DNA from 4 places in the Allobosea vestrisii genome. Region 4 is predicted to be linked to each of the others. Evidence: predicted binding sites of a transcription regulator. Region 4 holds the regulator's gene; each other region holds the start of a gene.
What was found. Region 4 encodes PhoB, which activates phosphate uptake and scavenging genes when phosphate is short. Its sites were predicted from a motif close to TGTCATNNANCTGTCAT; they were not measured.
Positions count from the first base shown of each region.

Region 1: ugpB (sn-glycerol-3-phosphate ABC transporter substrate-binding protein UgpB) is a predicted target of PhoB. The motif match lies at 2,511-2,527, and genes of this name have one in related genera.
Region 2: QO058_RS05050 (UDP-2,3-diacylglucosamine diphosphatase) is a predicted target of PhoB. The motif match lies at 1,889-1,905, and genes of this name have one in related genera.
Region 3: QO058_RS05665 (BtaA family protein) is a predicted target of PhoB. The motif match lies at 4,204-4,220, and genes of this name have one in related genera.

Region 1 covers NZ_CP126307.1:3,605,050-3,610,845, forward strand. Annotated here, with positions in the region: gene QO058_RS17835 (proline racemase family protein) at 1-273, opposite strand, end outside; gene QO058_RS17840 (PfkB family carbohydrate kinase) at 287-1,222, opposite strand; gene QO058_RS17845 (fumarylacetoacetate hydrolase family protein) at 1,219-2,397, opposite strand; gene ugpB (sn-glycerol-3-phosphate ABC transporter substrate-binding protein UgpB) at 2,601-3,917, shown strand; gene ugpA (sn-glycerol-3-phosphate ABC transporter permease UgpA) at 3,977-4,858, shown strand; gene QO058_RS17860 (creatininase family protein) at 4,858-5,616, shown strand; gene ugpE (sn-glycerol-3-phosphate ABC transporter permease UgpE) at 5,616-5,796, shown strand, end outside.
Region 2 covers NZ_CP126307.1:1,035,969-1,041,764, reverse strand. Annotated here, with positions in the region: gene QO058_RS05065 (DMT family transporter) at 1-400, opposite strand, end outside; gene QO058_RS05060 (GNAT family N-acetyltransferase) at 534-986, opposite strand; gene QO058_RS05055 (SDR family oxidoreductase) at 1,049-1,828, opposite strand; gene QO058_RS05050 (UDP-2,3-diacylglucosamine diphosphatase) at 1,954-2,784, shown strand; gene QO058_RS05045 (glycosyltransferase family 4 protein) at 2,784-3,875, shown strand; gene QO058_RS05040 (NAD-binding protein) at 3,891-4,469, opposite strand; gene QO058_RS05035 (cation:proton antiporter domain-containing protein) at 4,426-5,679, opposite strand.
Region 3 covers NZ_CP126307.1:1,155,695-1,161,490, forward strand. Annotated here, with positions in the region: gene QO058_RS05645 (thioesterase family protein) at 38-610, shown strand; gene QO058_RS05650 (YdeI/OmpD-associated family protein) at 647-1,240, opposite strand; gene QO058_RS05655 (potassium channel family protein) at 1,343-2,140, opposite strand; gene QO058_RS05660 (class I SAM-dependent methyltransferase) at 2,187-2,804, opposite strand; gene QO058_RS05665 (BtaA family protein) at 2,903-4,153, opposite strand; gene msrB (peptide-methionine (R)-S-oxide reductase MsrB) at 4,369-4,800, shown strand; gene QO058_RS05675 (acyl-CoA dehydrogenase family protein) at 4,993-5,796, opposite strand, start outside.
Region 4 covers NZ_CP126307.1:3,395,141-3,400,936, reverse strand. Annotated here, with positions in the region: gene QO058_RS16870 (aspartate aminotransferase family protein) at 1-931, opposite strand, end outside; gene QO058_RS16865 (GcrA family cell cycle regulator) at 1,647-2,198, shown strand; gene phoB (phosphate regulon transcriptional regulator PhoB) at 2,277-2,975, opposite strand; gene phoU (phosphate signaling complex protein PhoU) at 3,005-3,730, opposite strand; gene pstB (phosphate ABC transporter ATP-binding protein PstB) at 3,772-4,578, opposite strand; gene pstA (phosphate ABC transporter permease PstA) at 4,613-5,503, opposite strand; gene pstC (phosphate ABC transporter permease subunit PstC) at 5,517-5,796, opposite strand, start outside.

The DNA of each region.
Region 1 (5,796 bases), 210 kb from region 4:
GGTCGCGTGGCCGCACATGGTCGAATAGCCCTCATTATGCGTGAACAGCACGCCGAAGGCTGCTTCCGGACGGCTCGCTGCGACCGGGATGACGCCGTACATGCCGTCATGGCCGCGCGGCTCGAGCATCATCGCGCGGCGCAACTGATCATGCTGCTCGCGAGCCTGCCGGCGCTTGCCGAGGATGCCAGCGCCGGTGAGCTGCGGGTAGCCTGAGGTGACGATGCGCACAGGCTCGCCGCAGGTGTGGTAGTCGATGTAAGCGAGGCGCATGGATCCTGGTCCGTCAGTCGTGCGCCGAAGGCGGGGCGAGCCGCGGCGGGTTGCAACCCTGCTTGGCGCAGGTTTCTGCCGCCACCACGGCCGCAAAGCCAAGAGCGGCAGCGCGGAGTTCGTCCGGCAGGTCGCGCAGCACCGGACCGAGACCGCCATTCCGCCAGAGCGAAGCGAGAAAGGCGCCCATGAAACTGTCGCCGGCGCCGATCGTATCGACGACCTCCTGTGCGAGGGCCGGGAACGGCATCGGCTCACGGCGAAAGGGCAGGAGGTAGCCGCCTTTCTCGCCATCGGTGACCAGCAGCAGTCGGCCTCCTTGGGCAAACCAGCGCGCAAAGGCGTAGCCGAACTCGGTACCGTGAACCGCTCGCGCATCATCCGTGCTGCATTTCAGGAGATCGCACAGGACGGCCCGCTCCTCGATGGCGCGGCGCGCCTCCGGAAGTGCGGGCAACACGGCCGGCCTGATGTTGAGATCATAGCTTACGCTGAGCCCAGCCTCTCGCGCTCGGCGCATCAGCGCCAGTGCCGCCTTGCCGGATGCGCCAACCGTTGTGCCGAACGAGGTGACGTGCAGATGCGCGAAATCGCCGAGATCCGCCGGTGCGGGCGGCGCGACATCGAAGGCCGTGCCGTCCAGAGAGAAGCGATAGGTCGCGGCACCGTCGGCGTCGATCGCGGTGACAGTGGCGGAAGGCGTCGGCGCGTCGCAGACTCCGACGAACCGCCGGTCGATGCCCTCTTCCGTCAGGCGCCGGAGGAGGAGCTGGCCTAACGTATCTGGCGAGAGGCTGACATTATAGGCCACCGGCGCGCAGCAGCGAGCCAGCGCCAACGCCGTGTTGAAGCCCGAGCCGCCGAGCACAGCCTCGCGCTTGCGCCCGGCGGTGCCGGGCACGATGTCGACGAGCGCCTCGCCATAGACGAGAACGCCCTTGCCCGTCACAGCAGCCCGCGCTTGGCGAGGTTGCGCATCAGATGCGAGGCGCCAAAGCGCCAGGGCTCGCATTCGTCGGTGCGGCGCATCCGGTTGATCAGGGCGCCGAGCTCGGGCGCGGAGATGGTGACGACGTCGCCGTATTTGTGGGTGAAGCCGCCGCCCGGCGCATCGCGATCCTTGATCGGCGCGAACATGGTGCCGAGATAGAGCACCGCCCCGTCAGGATACTGATGATGCGGGCCGATCATCTGCGCGGCAAGATCGGCCGGGTCGCGGCTGATCTTCGCGATCGAGGACGAGCCTTCGAGCGTGAAGCCGTCCTCGCCCTCGACGGTGAGGCTCACCGTCGTCTTGCGGACATGGTCGAGCGAGAAATCGCCGTCAAAGAAGCGGATGAACGGGCCGATCGCGGCGGCAGCATTATTGTCCTTGGCCTTGCCGAGCAGCAGGGCCGAACGGCCCTCGACATCGCGCAGGTTGACGTCGTTACCCAAGCTGGCGCCGACGATGCGGCCATCCGAGGCGACGACGAGCACGATCTCGGGCTCGGGGTTGTTCCAGCTCGAGGCCGGATGAAGGCCGGCATCGGCGCCGGTGCCGACCGCCGACATCGGCGGTGCCTTGGTGAAGATCTCGGCGTCCGGTCCGATCCCGACCTCGAGATATTGGCTCCAGCTGTTCTGGGCGATCAGCACCTCCTTCAGCTTCATCGCCTCGGGTGAGCCGGGCCTGAGCTTGGAGAGATCGTCACCGATGAGCTTTTCGATCTCGGTGCGGATCGTAGCGGCGGCCGCCGGATTGCCGCGCGCCTTCTCCTCGATGACGCGCTCCAGCATCGAGATGGCGAAGGTGACGCCGGCGGCCTTGACCGCTTGCAGGTCGACCGGGGCGAGCAGCCAGGGTTTGCCGTCATCGCGGGCGGTGACAGAGCTGTTGGCGAGGAGATCGGCGACCGAACCGAGGTTCTCGCCATTTGCAGCACGCAGCGCCGTCGCCGGATCGGCGGTCTCGCAGAGATCGCGCATGGTCGGGAAGGTTGTAGTGACGTCGATGACCTCGTCACCCTGGAGCTTGACCACCGACGGCCCGGCGAGGTCCGGCCGCCAGACCCGGCCGGCCAGCGCGGCGCGGGCGGCATCGACCGGCAGGGTGTTGGCGGGCGTGAGCGAGAGCGAGGGCATGGCTGATCCGGCTGTGTGCAGTGTGCAGGAAGGTTGAGGGAGAACAGCCGCTTCCGCGGAAAATCGCAAGTGCGCGGATGCGCGTCCACAGCGGGGCGGAAATGTCATCGTTTTGTCATTGAACTGTCGCCCCGGCTTCATGCTAGCTTGCGCACCAACGACAAGAATGCCCGCGCATACCGGGGGCTTAGAGGGAGCTGATCATGACCTTCAAATTGAAGACCCTGACCGCCGTCGGCGCATTCGCGCTGGCCGCCGCTTCGCCGGCTCTGGCGCAGACCGAAATCCAGTGGTGGCACGCCATGACCGGCGCCAACAACGACGTCGTCGTCAAGCTGGCCGAGGAGTTCAACGCCTCGCAGAAGGACTACAAGGTCGTCGTCGCCTACAAGGGTTCCTATCCCGACACGCTGAACGCCGGCATCGCCGCCTTCCGCGCCGGCAATGCGCCGCACATCATGCAGGTCTTCGAGGTCGGCACCGCGACGATGATGTCGGCTAAGGGTGCGATCAAGCCGGTCGCCGACGTGATGAAAGACGCTGGCGAAAGCTTCGATCCGAAGAGCTATCTGCCGGCCATCACCGGCTACTATTCGACGACGAAGGGCGAGATGCTCTCCTTCCCGTTCAACTCGTCCTCGATGGTGATGTGGTACAACAAGGACGCGCTGAAGAAGGCTGGCCTGCCGGAAGCGCCGCCGAAGACCTGGCCGGAAGCGTTCGAAGCCGCCAAGAAATTGAAGGCCGCCGGCTGGGACAAGTGCGGCATCTCCACCGCCTGGACGACCTGGGCCAATATCGAGCAGCTCGGCGCCTGGCACAACGTGCCGGTCGGCACCAAGGCCAACGGCTTCGACGGCTTCGACACCGAGTTCCGCATCAATGGCGATCTCTTCGTCAAGCACCTGACCAATCTCGCCAACCTGCAGAAGGAAGGCGTGTTCTCCTATTCCGGCCGCACCAACACCGGCGAGGGCCGCTTCACCTCGGGCGAATGCCCGCTCTTCCTGACCTCCTCAGCCTTCTTCGGCAACGTCAAGGCCAACGCCAAGTTCGACTGGTCGAATGCGCCGATGCCGTATTATCCGGATGTCGCCGGCGCGCCGCAGAACTCGATCATCGGCGGCGCCTCGCTCTGGGTCATGGGCGGCAAGAAGGCCGACGAGTACAAGGGCGTCGCCAAGTTCTTCACCTTCCTCTCGGATGTCGACCGGCAGGTGAAGCTGCACACCGAGTCAGGTTATCTGCCGATCACCAAGGCCGCCTATGAGAAGGTCAAGGCCTCGGGCTTCTACAAGCAGAATCCCTATCTTGAGACGCCGCTGCTCGAGCTCAACAACAAGGAGCCGACCGAAAACTCGCGTGGCGTGCGCTTCGGCGGCCTGGTCCAGATCCGCGACATCTGGTCGGAGGAGATCGAGGCGGCCCTGAACGGCCAGAAGACGCCAAAGGCGGCGCTCGACGCGGCCAATGAGCGCGGCAACCAGGCGCTGCGCCAGTTCGAGCGCACCGCCAAGTAAAGAGACGATCGAGGGCCGGGACGTTTCGTCCCGGCCTTTCTTTCCCGCCGGGCTGGCCGATGCAGAAATATGCTCACTTTAAGGGGCTGACGATCCCGCTGCTGCTGCTTCTGCCGCAACTCGCGATCACGGTCGTCTTCTTCTACTGGCCGGCGAGCCAGGCCGTCTGGCAGAGCTTCCTGCTGCAGGACGCCTTCGGCATCTCCACCGAGTTCGTCTGGTTCGAGAACTATCGCGACCTGTTCTCGAAACCCGAATACTACAAGGCGCTGATCAACACCGGCATCTTTTCGGTCTTCGTCGCGCTGCTCTCGCTCTCGCTGGCGCTGCTTTTCGCGGTGATGGCCGACCGGCAGATTCGTGGCGTCGAGATCTACAAGACGCTGCTGATCTGGCCCTATGCTGTTGCTCCCGCCATCGCCGGCGTGCTCTGGATCTTCATGTTCGATCCCTCGCTCGGCATGCTGGCGCGCGGGCTGCAATCGCTCGGTGTCGCCTGGAATCCGCGCCTCAACGGCAATGACGCGATGACGCTGGTCATCCTCGCCGCGACCTGGAAGCAGATCTCCTACAACTTCCTGTTCTTCCTCGCCGGCCTGCAGTCGATCCCGAAGAGCGTGATCGAGGCGGCGGTGATCGACGGCGCCCGCCCGATGCGGCGCTTCTGGACCATCGTCTTCCCGCTGCTCTCGCCGACGACCTTCTTCCTGCTCGTTGTCAACCTCGTCTACGTGTTCTTCGACACCTTCGGCATCATCGACACCATCAGCGGCGGCGGTCCCTCGGGCGCGACCGAGACACTGGTCTACAAGGTCTATTCCGACGGCAAGGGCGGCACCAATCTCGGCGGCTCGGCGGCGCAGTCGGTGATCCTGCTTATCATGGTGATCGGCATGACCGCCTTCCAGTTCCGCTTCATCGAGCGCAAGGTGAACTACTGATGGGCTCCGTACTCTGGCAGGAGCTCACCGCCGAGGAGCTGCGCGAGAAGGCGGCGAAGGACGCCGTCGTCGTGCTGCCGGTCGCCTCGATGGAGCAGCACGGCCCGCATCTGCCTGTCGGCGTCGACACCATCCTGTGCGGCGGCGTCTGCAAGCTCGCGGCCGAGCGCGCCGGGGAGGTCGACGTCGTCGTCGCGCCGACGTTGTGGTGCGGCATGGCCGAGCATCACATGGCCTTTGGCGGTACCTTCACCTTCGATATCCCGACCTACCGGGCCGTCCTCCTCGCTTTGCTGAAGAGCCTCGAGCGCCATGGCTTCCACCGCGTCGTCATCGTCAATGGCCATGGCGGCAACATCGCTGCGCTTGCTGCGTTCCTGCCGGATTTCGCCCGCGAGACTTCGCTCCAGGTCCGCGCCACCACCTATTTCCTGCTGGCGCAGGAGGCGATGGCGCCCTTCATGGACGATCAGGTCAGCGTGCTGCATGCCTGCGAGGTCGAGACCTCGATGATGATGGCGCTGGCGCCGGAGACGGTGCGGAGCGAGCGGCTCGCCGAGGCGTTCGGCATGCTGGGCGCCGATCTCACCGCGCTGACCCGCCCGACCGTCGGCCGCTACCAGCCCTTCCGCGAGATGACGCAGACCGGCGTGATCGGCGATGCCCGCAAGGCGACGCCGGAGAAGGGCAACGCCTTCCTCGACGCGGCGGCGAATGCATTGGCAAAACTTTTGAGTGACCGCGGAGGACAGGGCTGATGGTCGAAGACCGCCGCCTCGGCGATGCGATCGCCTATGTGATCCTGACGATCGGCGTGTTCGTCTGCGCCTTTCCGGTCTGGCTGACCTTCGTCGCCTCGACCTGGGACAACGCCACCATCATCAACGGGCAATTGCCGCTCTATCCCGGCCCGCATTTCTTCGAGAACTACTACCGCA
Region 2 (5,796 bases), 2.4 Mb from region 4:
CGCCGACGAAGCCCACGGCAACCGCGGTCCAGCGATAGATGCGGACACGCTCCTTCAGGATCAACGCCGCCAGCACCACGACGATCAGCGGCGCGGCGTAGCCGATCGCGACCGCATCAGAGAGCGGCAACAGATGCAGGGCGGCGAAGCCGAGGAACATGCCGGTCGAGCCGATGACGCCGCGCTTGAGATGGCCACGCAGATTGCTCGTCTTGAGCGCCTCGGGGAATTCATGGCGCCAGGCCAGCCAGATCATCAGCGGGATCAGCGCGAAGAACGAGCGGAAGAAGACGAGCTCTCCCGTCGGATAGCGCGAGGCCAGCGTCTTGATGCCGGCCGACATCAGCGTGAACGACAGGGCCGAAAGCAGCTTGAGGCTGATGCCGAGGAGCGGTGACAAGGCTAAAAGGTCGGGCAGGAGGAATGGAAGTCTTATGCAAGACCTCCATTCCTTAGACCACGAGCGTGGACCCGTTCCAAGCCTTGATGTTGCAAAACGGACCGGCGCGGTGCGGGGGGCGATCGACCCCGGCTCAGGTCAGGCGATATTCGAGTATCTCGTCATCACGGTGGTCGAACGTGCCGGTCGAGGACCAGCCGAGATGCCGATAGAAGCCGTAGGAGCGCACGGCTGGGTCGGACGAGCAGCTGAGGAACAGCCTGGCGAAGCCGAGCGCCCTGAGCTCGTCGACGACCAGATTCAGCAGCGTCTTTCCGATGCCCTGTCCCTCGTGTTCCGGCAGCAGCGCCAGCACGACGATCTCGCCGGTCTCACGCTCGCCGAAGCAATAGCCAATGATCTCGCCGCCATCGGTCGCGACATGGCCCGGCAGGCTGCCATCGGCGATGGCGGAGCGCCAACCTTCCGGCGTGACGCCCGCTTCCGCGAGGCGCTCGAGCGAGAAGGCATTCTCCCGCGTCTTCCCGCGCAGGACGACGCAGGCGGGCGTGTCCTCGGGGACGGCTCGTCGATAGGCGATGGTCATCGGCCTCAGTTTGGTTCTGGAGGTGAGAGCCGGGACGCCTGACGCGCCCCGGCCGGCCGGCGTCAGAAGTTCGTCCGGAACGAGCCGCCGTCGATCAGGAAATTCTGGCCGGTGATATAGCCGGCATGGGCGCTGGAAATGAAGGCGCAGAGCTTGCCGAACTCGTCGGGCGTACCGAGGCGGCCGGCCGGGACAGCAGCAAGCCGCCGCTTCGTCGCTTCCTCGATGCTAATGCCCTGCATCTCGGCAACCTTGTTTGTCGCGGTCTTGATCCGGTCCGTGTCGAATACGCCCGGCAGGATGTTGTTGATGGTGACGTTGGCATGGGCGATCTCGCGCGCCACGCCGGCGAGGAAGGCGGTGAGGCCGGCGCGGGCCGCGGAGGAGACATCGAGCCCGGTCAGCGGCGTCAGCACGCTCGCCGAGGTGATGTTGATAATGCGGCCGAAGCGCCGCTCGATCATGCCGTCGACGACGCGCTGCACCAGTTCGAGCGGCGTCGCCATGTTCTGCGCGACGCCTTCGAGCAGGCCCTCGCGCGTCACCTCACGGAAGGGCTTCGGTGGCGGGCCGCCATTGTTGTTGACGAGGATGTCGGGATTCGGCGCAGCGCTGAGCAACGCGTCCTGTCCCGCCTTGGTCGAGACATCGGCGGCGACGGCGATCACGGTGGCGCCGGTGCTGGCCCGAATCGCACTAGCGGTTTCCTCCAGCGTCTTGGCGTCGCGGCCGTTGACGACGACGGTGCAGCCAGCCTCGGCCAGCGCCAGTGCGCAACCACGGCCCAGCCCCTTGCTCGAGGCGCAAACGATGGCCGTGCGGCCGGCGATACCCAGATCCATCTTCGTCTCCTGGAAAGGTCTCGTTCCTGTCAGGGGAGGCAAAGCACGGTTTCGCCGCCGCGTCATCAAAGCGTAGTGCAAATCAGACACACGCCGGAGGCATCGCAATAGATAGGCCAGCGAGCATGAGCGACGACAGCGACGCCAAGCAGGTTCGCAGCATCTTCATCTCCGATCTGCATCTCGGCACGCGCGGAGCGCAGGCTGATCTCGTGCTGGAGTTCCTGCGCGCCTACGACGCGCCGAAAATCTACCTGGTCGGCGACATCATCGACGGCTGGCGCCTGAAGAGCGGCTGGTATTTCCCGCAGTCACACAACGACGTCGTCCAGAAGCTGCTGCGCAAGGTGCGCAAGGGCTCGACGCTGATCTACGTGACCGGCAACCACGACGACTTCCTGCGCGACTACACCGGCCTGCAATTCGGCGGCATCACGCTGGTCGACGACATCGTCCACGAGACGGCCGACGGCAAGCGCATGCTGGTCATCCATGGCGACCTGTTCGACCTCGTGGTGCGCAACGCCAAATGGCTCGCTCTGCTCGGCGACTGGGCCTACACGGTCGCGCTCGTGCTCAACCACGGCATCAACCGGGTGCGCCGCGTCTTGCGCCTGCCGCACTGGTCGCTCTCGGCCTGGGCCAAGCACAAGGTCAAGAACGCGGTGAACTATATCGGCGAGTTCGAGCAGTGCCTCGCCGACGAGGCGCGCCGGCATAAGGCCGATGGCGTGATCTGTGGGCACATCCACCACGCTGCCCAGCGCGACATCAACGGGCTGACCTATATCAACACAGGCGACTGGGTCGAAAGCTGCACGGCGGTGATCGAGCACGACGACGGCCGCTTCGAGATCATCCGCTGGCCGCAGCACCGGCTGACGGGCGAGAAGCCGGCGCTGCCGGCGCCCATGACACGCGCGACCCCTGTGCCGAGCCTCGTCGAGGCCGCGTGATGCGCGTCCTGATCGCGACGGACGCCTGGCGCCCGCAGATCAATGGCGTGGTGCGCTCGCTGGAACGCATGGTCGAGGCGGCGCCGGAGTTCGGCGTCACCCCGCACATGCTGACGCCCGAAGGCTTCTGGCAGGTCGGCCTGCCGTCCTATCCCGACATCCGCATCGCGCTGGCGACGCGCCGGCATGTCGCCCGGCGTATCGCCGAGTTCGGCCCGGACCATATCCATATCGCGACCGAAGGGCCGATCGGCTGGCTGACGCGGGCCGTCTGCCTCGCCCAGAAACGCACCTTCACCACGAGTTACCACACCCGCTTTCCGCAATATGTCGCGGCACGCTGGCCCATTCCGGAAAGCTGGAGCTATCGTTTCCTGCGCCGCTTCCACGGGCCGGCAGCCGGGGTGATGGTCTCGACAGCGACCGTCGAGGCGGAGCTGCGCGCCAATGGTTTCGAGCACATTCTGCGCTGGGGGCGGGGGGTCGACCTCTCCCTGTTCCATCCGCGGGCCGAGAGCGTGCTCGACCTCCCACGGCCGATCTTCCTCAGCGTCGGCCGGGTCGCGGTCGAGAAGAACCTCGAAGCCTTCCTGTCGCTGCGCCTGCCGGGCAGCAAGGTCGTGGTCGGCGACGGGCCTGCTCGTGGCGACCTCAAGCGCGCCTTCCCGGATGCGCATTTCCTGGGCGCGCGCGAGGGCGAGGACCTCGCTGCGATCTATGCCTCCTCCGACGTCTTCGTCTTCCCGAGCCTGACCGACACCTTCGGCATCGTCCTGCTGGAGGCGGCGGCGAGCGGGCTTCCCGTCGCAGCCTTCCCGGTGCAGGGGCCGAGCGATGTCTTCGCCGGCAGCCAGGCGGCGGTGCTGCATGAGGATCTGCGCAGTGCCGCACTCGCGGCGCTCCGTCTGCCGCGCGAGGCGGGGCTTGAACTCGCCGCCCATCATAGCTGGCGCAGCAGTGCCGAGCAGTTCTACGGCCATATGCGCCGGGCGATGCAGGCTGCAGCGGCCGGCACGCCGGTCCGCACCGAGCTGGCGCCGACTACGCTGTCGGTGCGGCTCGAGCCGAGCGAGCGGAAAGAGTTCGCGTAGGTCAGGCGCGCAGCCTCAGAGCCTGCGTGAACGGGCATGGCGCGGCAAAGCGGGCTGCGGTGCGCTTGCCGGCTTGAGTTCGCTGCGGAAATCATCGCGGCGCTGGTGCACGGAAGCGATGACGAGGCCCATCGGCACGCCGAGGCCGACCAGCGCCGCTTCCGACAATTGCAGGCTGGCCTCGATGGTCTCCGGCACGGCGTCGTTCACGCCGATCTCATAGAGATGCCTGGCATGCTTGGCGTCGCGGGCGCGGGCGACGATGACGAGATCGGGCCGCATGCTGCGCGCAGCTGTTACGACATCGTCGACGGCGCGGGTATTGTCGATCGTGACGATCAAGGCAGTCGCTTCCTCGACGCCGCAGAGCCGCAGGAAATCCGGCTTGGTGGCGTTGCCATAGAAGGCTGGTCGCCCGGCACGGCGCTGCGTCGCTACCAGCGCGGCGTCAGCATCGATGGTGATATAGGGCACCTTGTGCTGTTCGAGCATCTCGCCCACGAGCCGGCCGACGCGGCCGAGGCCGACGACGATGGCGCGTGGCGCGCGGTCATCCGGCGGCAGGATGCTCGCCTCCGCTGGGAGATTCGCCACCCGGAACGAAGCGGGCCGACAGCGTCCGCGCCATGCGGGCGGCGAGCGGCAGGAAGATCATGGTCAGCGAGACCGCGGCGAGCACGAGCGCGGCGGCATGCTGGTCGACCAGCTTGGCGGCGACGGAGGCGGTCAGCAGCACGAAGGCGAACTCGCCGCCGGGGCCAATCATGATCGCGGTTTCGAGCGCGGTCGACCGCGACAGCTTGAAGTAGCGGGCAAACAGGAAGGTGATCGCCACCTTGGCGAGAAAGAGCCCGGCGGCGATGCTCAGGATCGCAACCGGCTGAGCGGCGAGCGCTGCCGGGTTCACGCTCATGCCGACGGTCAGGAAGAAGACGCCGATCAGCAGCGATTTGAACGGCTCGATCGTCACTTCGATGGCGCGGCGATACTCGGTCTCGGCCAGCAGCAGCCCGGCGATGAAGGCACCCAGCCCCATGGAGAGCCCGGCCCCGGCCGCGATCAGCCCCGTGCCGAGTGCGACCAGGAGGGTCGCCGCCATGAAGCTTTCGGATGAATCGGTTGAGGCGACCAGGCGGAACAGCGGGCGCATGGCGACGCGGCCGATGACGACGATGGCGGCGATGGCAGCGGCCGCCTGCAGCAGTGCCTGGGTCAGGCCCGCGAGCAGCGAGCCATGCTCCTGCGCGCCGAGCACGCTGACCAGGAAGAGCAGCGGAATCACCGCGAGGTCCTGGCAGAGCAGGATGGCAAAGCTGGCGCGTCCCGCAGAGGAGGTCATGCGGCGGTGCGCCGAGAGCAGCTCGACCACCATCGCGGTCGAGGACAGTGCGAGCGCCGTGCCGATCAGCAGGGCCGCGGCCGCGGGCTGGCCGAAAGCATAGGCGATGGCGCTGATCGCGGTTGCCGAGAAGGCGACCTGGCCGAGGCCGAGCCCGAAGACCAGCCGGCGCATGGTCATCAGGCGCTCATAGGAGAGCTCGAGGCCGATGACGAAGAGCAGGAAGGCGACGCCGAGCTCGGCAGGGCCGGCAAGCGCCTCCGCATTCGAGACGGTGATCGCGCCGAGGAAGGGAATCTTGGCGGCGAGGCTGCCGAGACCATAGGGGCCGAGCAGGGCGCCGCAGGCCATGAAGGCGACGACCGAATTGACCCGGAACCGCTTGGCGAAGGGCACGATCACGCCGGCCGTGGCGAGCACGACCACGGCATCGCGATAGGCGGAAGGATCGATCGTCCCGGCCACGTCACCCTCGAAGAATCAAGCGAAGCTGCTGATCTCGAAGCTTTGCTTGGTAAAGCCTTGCAACACAAACCAAATCACGCGCCGGTCTGACGAAAACTTGCCCCGCCGCGGGCTGAC
Region 3 (5,796 bases), 2.2 Mb from region 4:
CACGCATCGATGAGACAAAGGACGAAAGGAGGCGCCGATGCCGAACGAAATTCGCACGACCGCCCTGTTCTTCGCTCCCTTCGTCTCGTCCCCGATGCGGGTCGAGACGCAATGGATCGACTATAACGGCCATCTCAACATGGCCTATTACCACGTCCTGTTCGATCGCGCGGTCGACGAGGTCTTCTCGCTTGTCGGCCTGAACCAGGACTATGTCGAGACGCGCAAGGCCTCATTCTTCTCGGCCGAATGCCATGTGCTCTACAAGCGCGAGTTGACGGCCAGCGACCTCGTACGTGTCACCGCGCAACTCATCGCCTTCGACGACAAGCGCCTGCATTACTATCTCGAAATGCGTCATGCGAGCGAAGGCTGGCTCGCCTCGACCTCCGAGAACCTGTCGCTGCATGTCGACCTGACCGATCGCAAGGTCACGCCCTTCCCGGCCGACATCCTCGCCAATCTCGCAATCATGAAGGCGGCGCACGCTCGTATGCCGCGGCCGGCGACAGTCGGCCGGATGATCGGCATGCCGGAGAAGAGTGCGATCACGCTCGGCGCGCCGGTCGAGGCGCAGGAAGCGGAGCGCGAAACCGAGACGCGGCACTAGGCCGGATCTGCAATCCAGCCCCGTCCGCCAACGGACCTAGCGCTGCGGGTAGATCGTCTCGCCGCGCTTGAGCATCTCGACGAAAGCCGCGATCCTCTTCCTTCTCCCGGCTTCGGTCTTGAGATTGTGGACACGAAACGCCAGGGCAAAGCGGTTCTGTCCGCTCAGCTTCGATAGCATCTCCCTGGCCAAGGGCTCTGCGTCGATCGCCGCCTGGAGATCGTCGGGGATCTTCAGATTTTGGCCGGCGCCATAAGCGCGCGCCCATCGACCGTCGGCCTTGGCTGCATCGACCTGCATCAGGCCGTGTCTGGTCATGCGCCCTTCCGTAATCAGACGGGCGACATTGTCGACATTGATCTGGCTCCAGATACTTCTGGCGCCCCTCGGACTGTAGCGCTGCAGAAAGCTGCGCTCGTCGAGGCCTTTCCTGACGCCGTCGATCCAGCCCCAGCAGAGCACGACGTCGATCGCCTCCTTGGGCGTGATCGACCGCAAGCCGGACGAGAGCTTGTGGATCTTGATCCAGACTTCGTCAGCCTGGTCGTGGTTGCTGCCAAGCCAGTCGTAGAAGCTTGACGCATCCTCGAATTCCCGGACCTTTTCAGGATCGATCTTCACCGGCGCCATTATCGCTCCAAAATCCACGGTCTGACCAGAAAGCCGAGTAACCCTCTAGGCGTCAAAGTGGCTGGCTCATGTCAGCACCCAGCTTCCGGCAGGGCCCGCCGATCACTCGTCGTCGTCCGGTATCTTCAGCAGGTGGCCGCAGGCCTTGCAGTGCACGGCATCGGGTTCGTGCCGCTGCAGAGCACATTCCGGACAGGGGAAGGTCACCTTGTGCGGCCGGAACACCGCCTGCGCCAACCGCACGAACAGCGAGATGCCGATGATCATCACCACGATCGAGGTCACCTTGCCGGCGATCCCCGGCAAGGTGATGTCGCCGAAACCGGTCGTCGTCACCGTCGCGACGGTGAAGTAGAGCGCCTCGACATAGCCCTCCAGCCCGGGCCGGCTCATGAAGAAGAAGGTGTAGACGAAGCCGCTGACGACAAAGAGGAAAGTCACGAGGTTGACCAGAGCCTTGGCGACGTCCTCCCAGTCGCGGAAACGCGTCTGCCGCAGTTGCGCCCAGATCAACCCGCGCTGCGACAGCGACCAGAGCCGGAGGATGCGCAGGAAGCCGAAATTTTCCAGCCATTGCGGCGCCAGCAGCGTCGCCAGGATGAAGAGGTCGAGCAGCATGGTGGGCTGGCGCAGCAGCCGCAGCATGTTCGAGGACGCGAGGAAGCGCGCCGCGATCTCGGCGGCGACGATGATCGCGACCGCATAGTCGAGCCAGAGGAATGCCGGCCGATCGCGCAGCAACGGCGTCGCGATGAAGAAGCCGATGATCAGGAGATCGATGATCAGCGTCGCGACCTGGAAGCGCAGCGCCGCCGGGGTCCGCCCGTGATAGAGCTGCCGAAGCCGGTCGCGCAAAGGACGTCCGTCGCTGCTCTCTTCGCCGTCGGCGGTATCACTCATCCTGCTGGCGTAGCAGCGCGATGGCGGCAGCGTCCAGCCCCGGCGCTCAAGCCGGCTTGATTGCCACGGCCTGCACGCTATAGCCGCCAAACAACCGCGTGGTGCCGCCGATGACGCCGGCCTCGGCACAGAGTCCGGTCACCACCGCGTCGAGATCCTTGCGTGGCGTGACATGGAACAGTGCCAGCCAACGATTGAGCACCGCTCTGAACGGCGCGGGCAGATTCGCCTGATCGCCGAAATCGACGATGTGCAGCGAGCCACCCGGCGCGACGACGCGCACGGCCTCGGCGAGCGCCTCCCGCCAGGGCGGGATCATCGAAAGCGCATAGGAGATCACCACCCGCTCGAAGCCGGCGCGACCGAACAGTGCCTGCGGATCGAAGCTGGTCGCGTCGGCCTGTGCCAGCGTGATCCGATCGGCGAGCCCCGCCTTCACCACCTGCTCGCGCGCCGTGCGCAACATCTCTTCGGAGACGTCGAGCCCGTAGCAACGCGCCTGCGGATAGCGCCGCGCGATCTTGATCAGGTTGCGCCCGGTGCCGCAGCCGATCTCCAGCACCGCGCCGCCCGGCGGCGGCTTCAACTCCGCGATCAGCCCATCGCGCCCGAGCAGGTAGAACTTCCGGGTCGCGTCGTAGATGTGCCGCTGGAAGCGATACATCTGGTCCATCAGACCGGCGGCGTCCGTCCCGCTGCCTGAGCTGGATGCGAAAAAATGGGAACCGGTTTTTCGCTTAGATCCAGCTCCAGACTCGTCGATCACGCGGCCATCCTGCGAACGTAGAGATGGAAGGCGCCGTAGATGGAGGAGCGGTCGCGGGCGCCGAGCTCGCGGCTGCGCGCCTCGTCATAATGCCATTGCGACAGGATCGCCTCCGGCACGCGGCCGGGCAGCAGGCGTTCGTCGGCAGCCGTGCGGAAGATCGCGCGCGCGCCGGGCGCAGCGCTGCGGGTCACTTGAGTCCACAGCGCCGTCAGCTCGGCGTCGTTCATCCAGTCCTGCGCATCGAGCAGCACGAAGCCGTTACAGCTCTCGGCCGGCTGCTTTTCGAGGAAGGTGGTGATCGCGCTCTGATGATAGGCGACTCTGGTTGCGCGGGCCCGCACCGTCTCGAAGTTACCCTGCTCCAGATAGGGCGGCACCGCCGCGTCCGGCTCCGGCCCGTAGCCGCGGCCGAAGGCCTGCCAGGCGAAGTAGTTGGTCTTGAGGTCGAAGCCGCAAGCGAGCCGCTCCAGCCGGTGGCGCAGGACCGCGCGGATCCCGGCGTCGCCATCGGCGGCCAGCGCCTTGTACTGGGCCGGCGGGATGCCGAGCCCGTAGAGCGAAGCCGGCTGGCGCACGAGCCAGCGCACCAGCCTCTTGTCGAAGACCGGCGCCAGATGCTGCTCGAACAGCGCCCGCTGCTCCTCCATCGTCTTCGCCTGCAGCATGACCCTGGGGTCGCAGCCGAGCCGACGGGCAAGAAAGTGCCCCGTGCCGATAAAGCGGCCGAGCAGACCGTAGCGGTAGAAATTACGGGCGAAGAGCTCGATCCGTCGGCGACCGACGAGGTTGCGCCCCTCCCAATAGGCCCGGCTGACCGCGTCCAGCCGTGGCCCGATCAGCTGGTCATAGGTCTCGACATTGGCCTTCGACTGCGCCTGCCCGAAGAAGCGGCGGAAAGTCGGATGGTCGTCGATCTCGGCCAGTGCCGCGAGCTTGAGATGGCCAAGCGCGATATGTGCGCCGTTGAGATCAATCGCACTGATCTTCGCCGGATCGGCGGTGAGATAGGAGAGGATGTTGCAGGAGCCCGAGGCGATGGCGACGAGATGATCGTCCGGCTGCAGCGCCAGCGCCTCCATGTCGACGACCGGATCTTCCCAGATCTGCGGGTAGACTAGGCCGGAGAAGGCGAGCGTGAACATCCGTTCAAGCAGGCCGGCACGCGAGAGCGGCTTGCTGCGGTGGACGGCGGTGGTCAGGCCGAGATTCGTGGTGCGCTTCACCGCGCGGATCGTCTGCGTCACGAGGCCCTCGTCTGCGCCCGTTGCGATGGCGAGCCGACTAGAGGAGTCGCGTGACGGTTGGGTGACGCGGCAGGTGGGCAGAGAAGAGACGGGTCGCCGTCGAACGCAAACGTGAAACAGGCCACATTGCGTGAGGATGAAATCAGGAAGACAAATCCCCATATCCTGCGCGACAATCCCGACAAGACAGCACAAAGGAGCCTCGCATGGGCCTGATGGATCTGTTTGCCAAAACCGAAAAGCCGGAGCGCGACTTCCCCTTCCAGCTCAGCGATGCTGAGTGGCGCGCGAAGCTGACGCCGGAGCAGTACCAGGTGCTGCGCGGCCACGGCACCGAGCGGGCCGGCTCCTGCGCGCTGAACTTCGAGAAGCGCGCCGGCACCTTCTCCTGCGCCGGCTGCGGCCAGAAGCTGTTCAGGTCGCACAAGAAATTCGAGAGCGGCACCGGCTGGCCGAGCTTCGACCAGCCATTGGAGGGCGCAGTCGAGGAGAGCGAGGACGGCAGCTTCGGCATGCGCCGGGTCGAGGTGCACTGCGCCAATTGCGGCGGCCATCTCGGCCACGTCTTCCCCGACGGCCCGCCCCCAACCGGCCTGCGCTACTGCATCAATGGCGTCGCGATGGATTTCGAGGCGGAAGCGGGCTGACCGCGCTCGTTCAGAGGGAGTGAGGCGCGGGGAACCCCTCTCCTGGAAGGAGAGGGGCAGGGGTGAGGTGTTCGGACTGGAAACGTTAGCCTGAACCCGACCGCGCGGTGAGCGCTCGCGGAACTGGTCAAATAGCCTACACCTCACCCTGCCCTCTCCTTCCAGGAGAGGGTTCCCCGCGCTGTCCGAGCCTCAAACCTCCGGCACCGCCCGCCGCGCCAACGTCGCCGCATCAACCGCCAGCGGCAGGTCGCCGAAATGGCCCGACCAATGCCCGCCGAGCCGCGTCGCCACAAAGGCATCGGCGACCGCATGCGGGGCGTGGCGGATCAGCAGTGCGCCCTGCAGCATCAGCGCCAGCCGCTCGGTCAGCAGACGCGCCTGGCCTTCATGGCGGATGAGCTCATGCAGGTCTGTGTCCAGCACTTGCACTGCTGCGTCGTAGCGCCGGTCCTGCCCTGAAACTGCATGGAATTCGGCGCGCAGCGCCTGCAGCGAGCCCGGCTCGCGTTCCAGCGAGCGCAGCACGTCGAGGCAGATGACGTTGCCCGAACCCTCCCAGACCGAATTCAGCGGCGCCTCGCGATAATGGCGCGCCATCGGGTTCTCCTCGATGAAGCCGTTGCCGCCATGGCATTCCAGCGCCTCGACCACGACGGCCGGCGTGCGCTTCGCCACCCAGTATTTCGCCAGTGGCGCGCCGATCCGGGCCAGCAGCTTCTCGCTCTCCGACTGCTCCTGCCGGTCGACCGCGGCAAAGAGCCGGAAGGCGAGCCAAGCGGCGGCCTCCGCCTCGATGGCGAGGTCGGCGAGGACGTTCTGCATGATCGGCTGGTCGATCAGCAGGCGCTGGAAAGCGGTGCGGTGCTGGGCGTGATGGCCGGCGAGCATCACCGCCTGCCGCATCAAACCGGCGGACGCGGCGGCGATGTCGAGCCGCGTATTGTGGTTCATCGACAGGCCGGTGCGCAGGCCCCGGCCGGGATCGCCGAGCAT
Region 4 (5,796 bases):
CCGTCTTCTGGACCTGCTCGAGGAAGCCCGGCGCCAGGATGACGTCGAGCACGGCATTGCCGACCGCCATGGCGAGCGGATTGCCACCGAAAGTGGTGCCGTGCGTGCCAAGCGTCATGCCGGAGGCCGCCTCTTCAGTCGCGAGGCAGGCACCCATCGGGAAGCCACCGCCGATGCCCTTGGCGATCGACATGATGTCGGGGGCGACACCGTAATGCTCATAGGCGAAGAACTTGCCGGTGCGGCCGACACCGGTCTGGATCTCGTCGAAGATCAGCATCAGACCGTGCTCGTCGCAGAGCTCGCGCAGCTGCTTGAGGACACGCATCGGCACCGAGCGCAGGCCGCCCTCGCCCTGGATCGGCTCGATCATAAGCGCAGCCGTCTCGGGCCCGATCGCCGCCTTCAGCGCGGTCTCGTCGTCGAAGGGCACCTGGTCGAAGCCGTCGACCTTCGGACCAAAGCCGTCGATGTATTTCTGCTGGCCGCCGGCGGCGATGGTCGCAAGCGTGCGACCATGGAAGGCGCCCTCGAAGGTGACGATCCGATAGCGCTCGGGATGGCCTTTCGCGGCGTGGTACTTGCGCGCCATCTTGATCGCGCACTCGTTCGCCTCGGCGCCCGAATTGGTGAAGAAGACGCGTTCGGCGAAGGTCGCCTCGCAGAGCCGGCGCGCCAACTTCTCGCCCTCGGGCATCGTGTAGAGGTTCGAGGTGTGCCAGATGCGCTGCGCCTGCTGGGTCAACGCCTCGACCAGATGCGGATGGGCGTGGCCGAGCGAATTGACGGCGATGCCGGCGCCGAAATCGAGATAACGCTGGCCATCGGCGGTGATCGCCCAAGCACCTTCACCACGCTCGAGAGCGATCGGGGCGCGGGCATAGGTCGGCAGGAGAACAGAGGAAGCGGCGGAAACGGGAGTGGTGCTCATGGAGCGAAATCCTTGCGGCGAAACAGGGAGGAAGCGCGGAACCTCAAGTCGGGAACGGAGATGCGGAGCGCTCGCGGCATGATGCCGGCATGATACGACCCGCCGGCGACATTATCGTCGCTGGCCGTTCCCGCCGTCTCGTCGCGCGTCAAGCCGCATTGATGGAAAGTCCCGATCGCTCAAAAACATAAGCGCCGCCCGATAGGGGCGGCTGCGTGATGCGACTATGCAAAACCGTCCCTGCCCTGTCAATCGCAGCTGACCTCGCGGCAGGCGACCGGGCCTGAACTCAGCCCTCATCCTGAGGAGCCGCATAGCGGCGTCTCGAAGGGTGCTTCAGGAGGCTCCCGAACCGGCTGGAACATCCTTCGAGACGCAAGCTGCGCTTGCTCCTCAGGATGAGGGCTCAAGCTTCATCTGCAATTGCCCCGACCTCACGGCAGCGTTGCCGATTAGACTCACCGTCTCGCCGTCTGCAGTGATTGGCTGGGGAAAAGCCGGATTACGATTCGGCGACTCTTGTGGCCGAGTCAGGCCATATTGTATGGTCCTCTTCGTCAGATACGACATCTCGTGCGGCGTCTCCAGTATCGTCAGTCCCGGGCGTAACGGCTTCCGTTCAGCAACGGAGGCTGCCGGTATCGGATTCCGCCATGATCTTTCCCTATGCCTCGCCGGCCAGCCGGCGGGACATGACGAAGACAGGTGCAACTCCATGACCGAAGCCGGAGCCTGGACCGAGGAACGCGTCGAGCTGCTCAAGAAGCTCTGGAACGACGGCCTGAGCGCAAGCCAGATCGCGGCGGAGCTCGGCAGCGTCACGCGCAACGCCGTCATCGGCAAGGTGCATCGCCTTGGGCTGTCGGGCCGCGCCAAGAGCCCGGGCTCGGCAACGCCGCGCCCGCGCAAACCGATAGCCCGCCCGCCAAGCCATCCCGCTGGCCACCACAGCAGCGGCGGCGCCGGCCTGACCCGCGGCAATACCGCACTTGCCCCGCAGTTCGCTCCGGAGATCGAAGCCGAAGCGCAGGTCGCGCGCGAGCCGGCTCCGTCCGAGGACGTGGTCGTGCCGTTCTCCGAGCGGGTCACGATCATGGAGCTGCGCGAATATATGTGCCGCTGGCCGATGGGCGACCCGACCACGCCGGAGTTCCGCTTCTGCGGCGGACGTTCGGCGACCGGAATGCCCTATTGCGCCTACCATGCCCGCATCGCCTACCAGCCGGCCGCTGACCGCCGCCGCGACCGCAAGATCATTCGCGCCTGACGACAGCGAAGCACTCGAACAGAAAAGCCGGCCGCGAGGCCGGCTTTTTTCATGAGCGCTCGCCTCGCAGAAGCAGCGTCAGCTGCGCGCGAATGTTTCGTCAAAGGCGTAACCGGCGCCGCGCACGGTGCGCAACGGGTCCTTGGCATTGGCCGGCGTGATCGCCTTGCGCAGGCGCCCGACATGGACGTCGACGGTGCGCTCATCGATGTAGACATCGCGGCCCCAGACAGCATCGAGCAGCTGAGCCCGGGAATAGACCCGGCCCGGCGCCTGCATCAGGAATTCGAGCAGGCGGAACTCGGTCGGCCCGAGATGCAATTCGGCGCCGGCCCGGCGGACGCGCCGTGTCGTGCGGTCGAGCTCGAGATCGCCGGCGGCAAGCAGCCCGGCGACATGGCCGGGTTTGGCGCGGCGCAGCAGCGCCTGGATGCGGGCGATCAGCTCCGGCAGCGAGAACGGCTTCACGACATAATCGTCGGCGCCGGTGGCGAGGCCGCGCACGCGCTCGGTCTCCTCGCCGCGGGCGGTCAGCATGATGATCGGCACGCGCTCGGTGTCGCGCCGCGTGCGCAGGCGCCGGCAGAGCTCGATGCCGGAGAGGCCGGGCAGCATCCAGTCGAGCAGCACCAGATCCGGCGTGTGATCGCGCAGATGCAATTCGGCGTCGTCGCCGCGCGCCACGCTGTCGACCTCGAAGCCTTCGGCCTCGAGATTGTAGCGCAGGAGCAGGGTCAGCGGCTCCTCGTCCTCGACGATCAGGATGCGTGCGGGCATGTCTAGCGTCCGTTCAGGCGCGCGCCCGCTCAGCCATTGGCCGAGGCGGGCAGGTCGACGAGGATGTTGGTGGTATCGAGCTTCGGCCGGGTCTCGTCGATCGACTGACCGGTGACGAGGTAATGGATGGTCTCGGCGATGTTGGTGGTGTGATCGCCGATGCGCTCGACGTTCTTGGCGCAGAACAGGAGATGCGTGCAGAAGGTGATGTTGCGCGGGTCCTCCATCATGTAGGTCAGGAGCTCGCGGAACAGCGAGGTGTAGAGCGCGTCGATCTCGTCGTCGCGGCGCCAGACATCCATCGCCTTCTGCTCGTTGCTCGCCGCATAGGCGTCGAGCACGTCCTTGAGCTGGGCCTGGACCAGGCGGCTCATATGCTCGAGGCCGACGACGGCGCGATGCGGCGGCGAGAACTGGCCGGAGATCGCGACGGCGCGCTTGGCGATGTTCTTGGCGAGGTCGCCGACGCGCTCGATATCGGCCGCGATGCGGATCGCCGAGATCAGCTCGCGCAGGTCGTTGGCGAGCGGCTGGCGCCGGGCGATGGTCAGCACCGCCTTCTCCTCGACATCGCGCTGGAGATTGTCGAGGCGCTGGTCGGCACTGATGATCTTCTGGGCGAGCGCAGTGTCGCGGCGCACCAGCGCCACGGTCGAGTCGCCGAGCATGCGCTCGGACATGCCGCCCATCTCGGCGAGGCTGCGGCGCAGGCCCTCGAGATCGGCGTCGTAGGAGCGGACGATATGGTCGGACATCGGGGCGTATCCTGTGACGGAGGCGAGCGGACTTGCGGGTGTCAACCGAAGCGGCCGGTGACGTAGTCCTGCGTCTGCTTCTTGTGCGGGTTCATGAAGATCGTGTTGGTGGCGGCGAACTCGATGACTTCACCGAGATACATGAAGGCGGTATACTGCGAGATGCGCGCCGCCTGCTGCATGTTGTGCGTGACGATGACGATGGTGAAGTCGGTCTTGAGCTGCTCGAGCAGGTCCTCGATCTTGCCGGTCGAGATCGGGTCCAGCGCCGAGGTGGGCTCGTCGAACAGGATGACCTCGGGCTTCTGCGCGATGGTACGGGCGATGCACAGGCGCTGCTGCTGGCCGCCGGACAGGCCCATGCCGGAGCTCTTCAGCTTGTCCTTGACCTCGTCCCAGAGCGCGGCGCGGCGCAGCGCGCCCTCGACGCGATCGTCGAGTTCTGACTTCGGCGGCTTCTCGTAGAGGCGGATGCCGAAGGCGACGTTGTCGTAGATCGACATCGGGAACGGCGTCGGCTTCTGGAAGACCATGCCGATGCGCGAGCGCAATTCGTTCACGTCGACGTTGTTGGAGATGATGTTGCGGCCGTCGAGCAGGATTTCGCCGGTCGCCTTCTGCTCGGGATAGAGCGAGTAGATGCGGTTGAAGATGCGCAGCAAGGTCGACTTACCGCAGCCGGACGGGCCGATCAGCGCGGTGACATGGCGGTCGCGGAAGTCGAGATTGACGTTCTTCAGCGCCTTGTGCTCGCCGTAATAGAAATCGAGGTTCTTCACGGCAATGCGGACGGGCGCTTCGGCATCCAGCGTCTGCGGGCTCAATTCCAGGGTCGAAAGCATCTGCATGGTCCTTCCGATCGGACGCTGATCAGGTGTTGGTTTATTTGCCGCCGCGCACGATGCGCCGGGCGATGATGGAAAGCACGAGGATTGAGACGGTGATGATCAGCGAACCCGCCCAGGCGAGCTGCTGCCAGTTCTCGTACGGAGCAGAGGCGAACTGGTAGATCGTCACCGGCAGGTTGGAGACACCGCCGATCAGGTTCGGCGAGAACCAGAAATTGTTGTTGAGCGCGGTGAAGATCAGCGGCGCGGTCTCGCCGGCGATGCGGGCGAGCGCCAAGAGGATGCCGGTGACCATGCCAGACTTCGCCGCCCGCCAGGTGATCGAGGTGATGACCACCGATGGCGGGGCGCCGAGCGCAGCGCCGGCCTCGCGCAGCGGGCCGGGCACGAGACGCAGCATGTCCTCGGTGGTGCGCACGATCACCGGGATCGCGATGATACCGAGCGCGACGCCGCCGGCCCAGCCGGAATAGCCGCGGAACGGCTCGACCATGATGACGTAGACGAACAGGCCGATCAGGATCGAGGGCGCCGAGAGCAGGATGTCGTTGATGAAGCGGATCAGGTCGGCGAGCTTCGAACCCTTGCCGTATTCGGCGAGATAGGTACCGGCGAGCACGCCGATCGGCGTCGCAACGGCGATGCCGAGGAAGGTCAGCACGATCGAGCCGACGATGGCGTTGGCGAGGCCGCCGCCTTCCGTGCCGGGACCGGGCGTGACCTGGGTGAAGGTCGTGGCGGAAAGCCCGCCGAGCCCTTTCACGATCAGCATGCCGAGGATCCAGAACAGCACGGAGATTGCGATCAGCGTGAAGCCGGTCGCGATGACCTTCATCAGCCGGTCGGCGGTGCGGCGCGACTGGCGGACGCGGCCCCAGGTGACCTCGGGCAGCTTGCGGACGGTGGAGGGGGTAGCAAGGCTCATGATCCGCTCCCGTTCAGTAGCGCTTGACGCGCGAGACGAGGATGCGCGCGATGACGAGGACGACGAAGGTGACGAAGAACAGGATGCAGCCGAGCGCGATCAGCGAGTTGAGCTGCAGGCCGAGCGCCTCGTTGAACTCGTTGGCGATGCGCGAGGCGATGGTCGAGCCCGGATCCATGACCGAGGCCGAGAGCCGGTTGGCGTTGCCGACGACGAAGGTCACCGCCATGGTCTCGCCGAGCGCACGGCCGAGGCCGAGCATGATCGCGCCAATGATCGAGACGCCGGCCTGG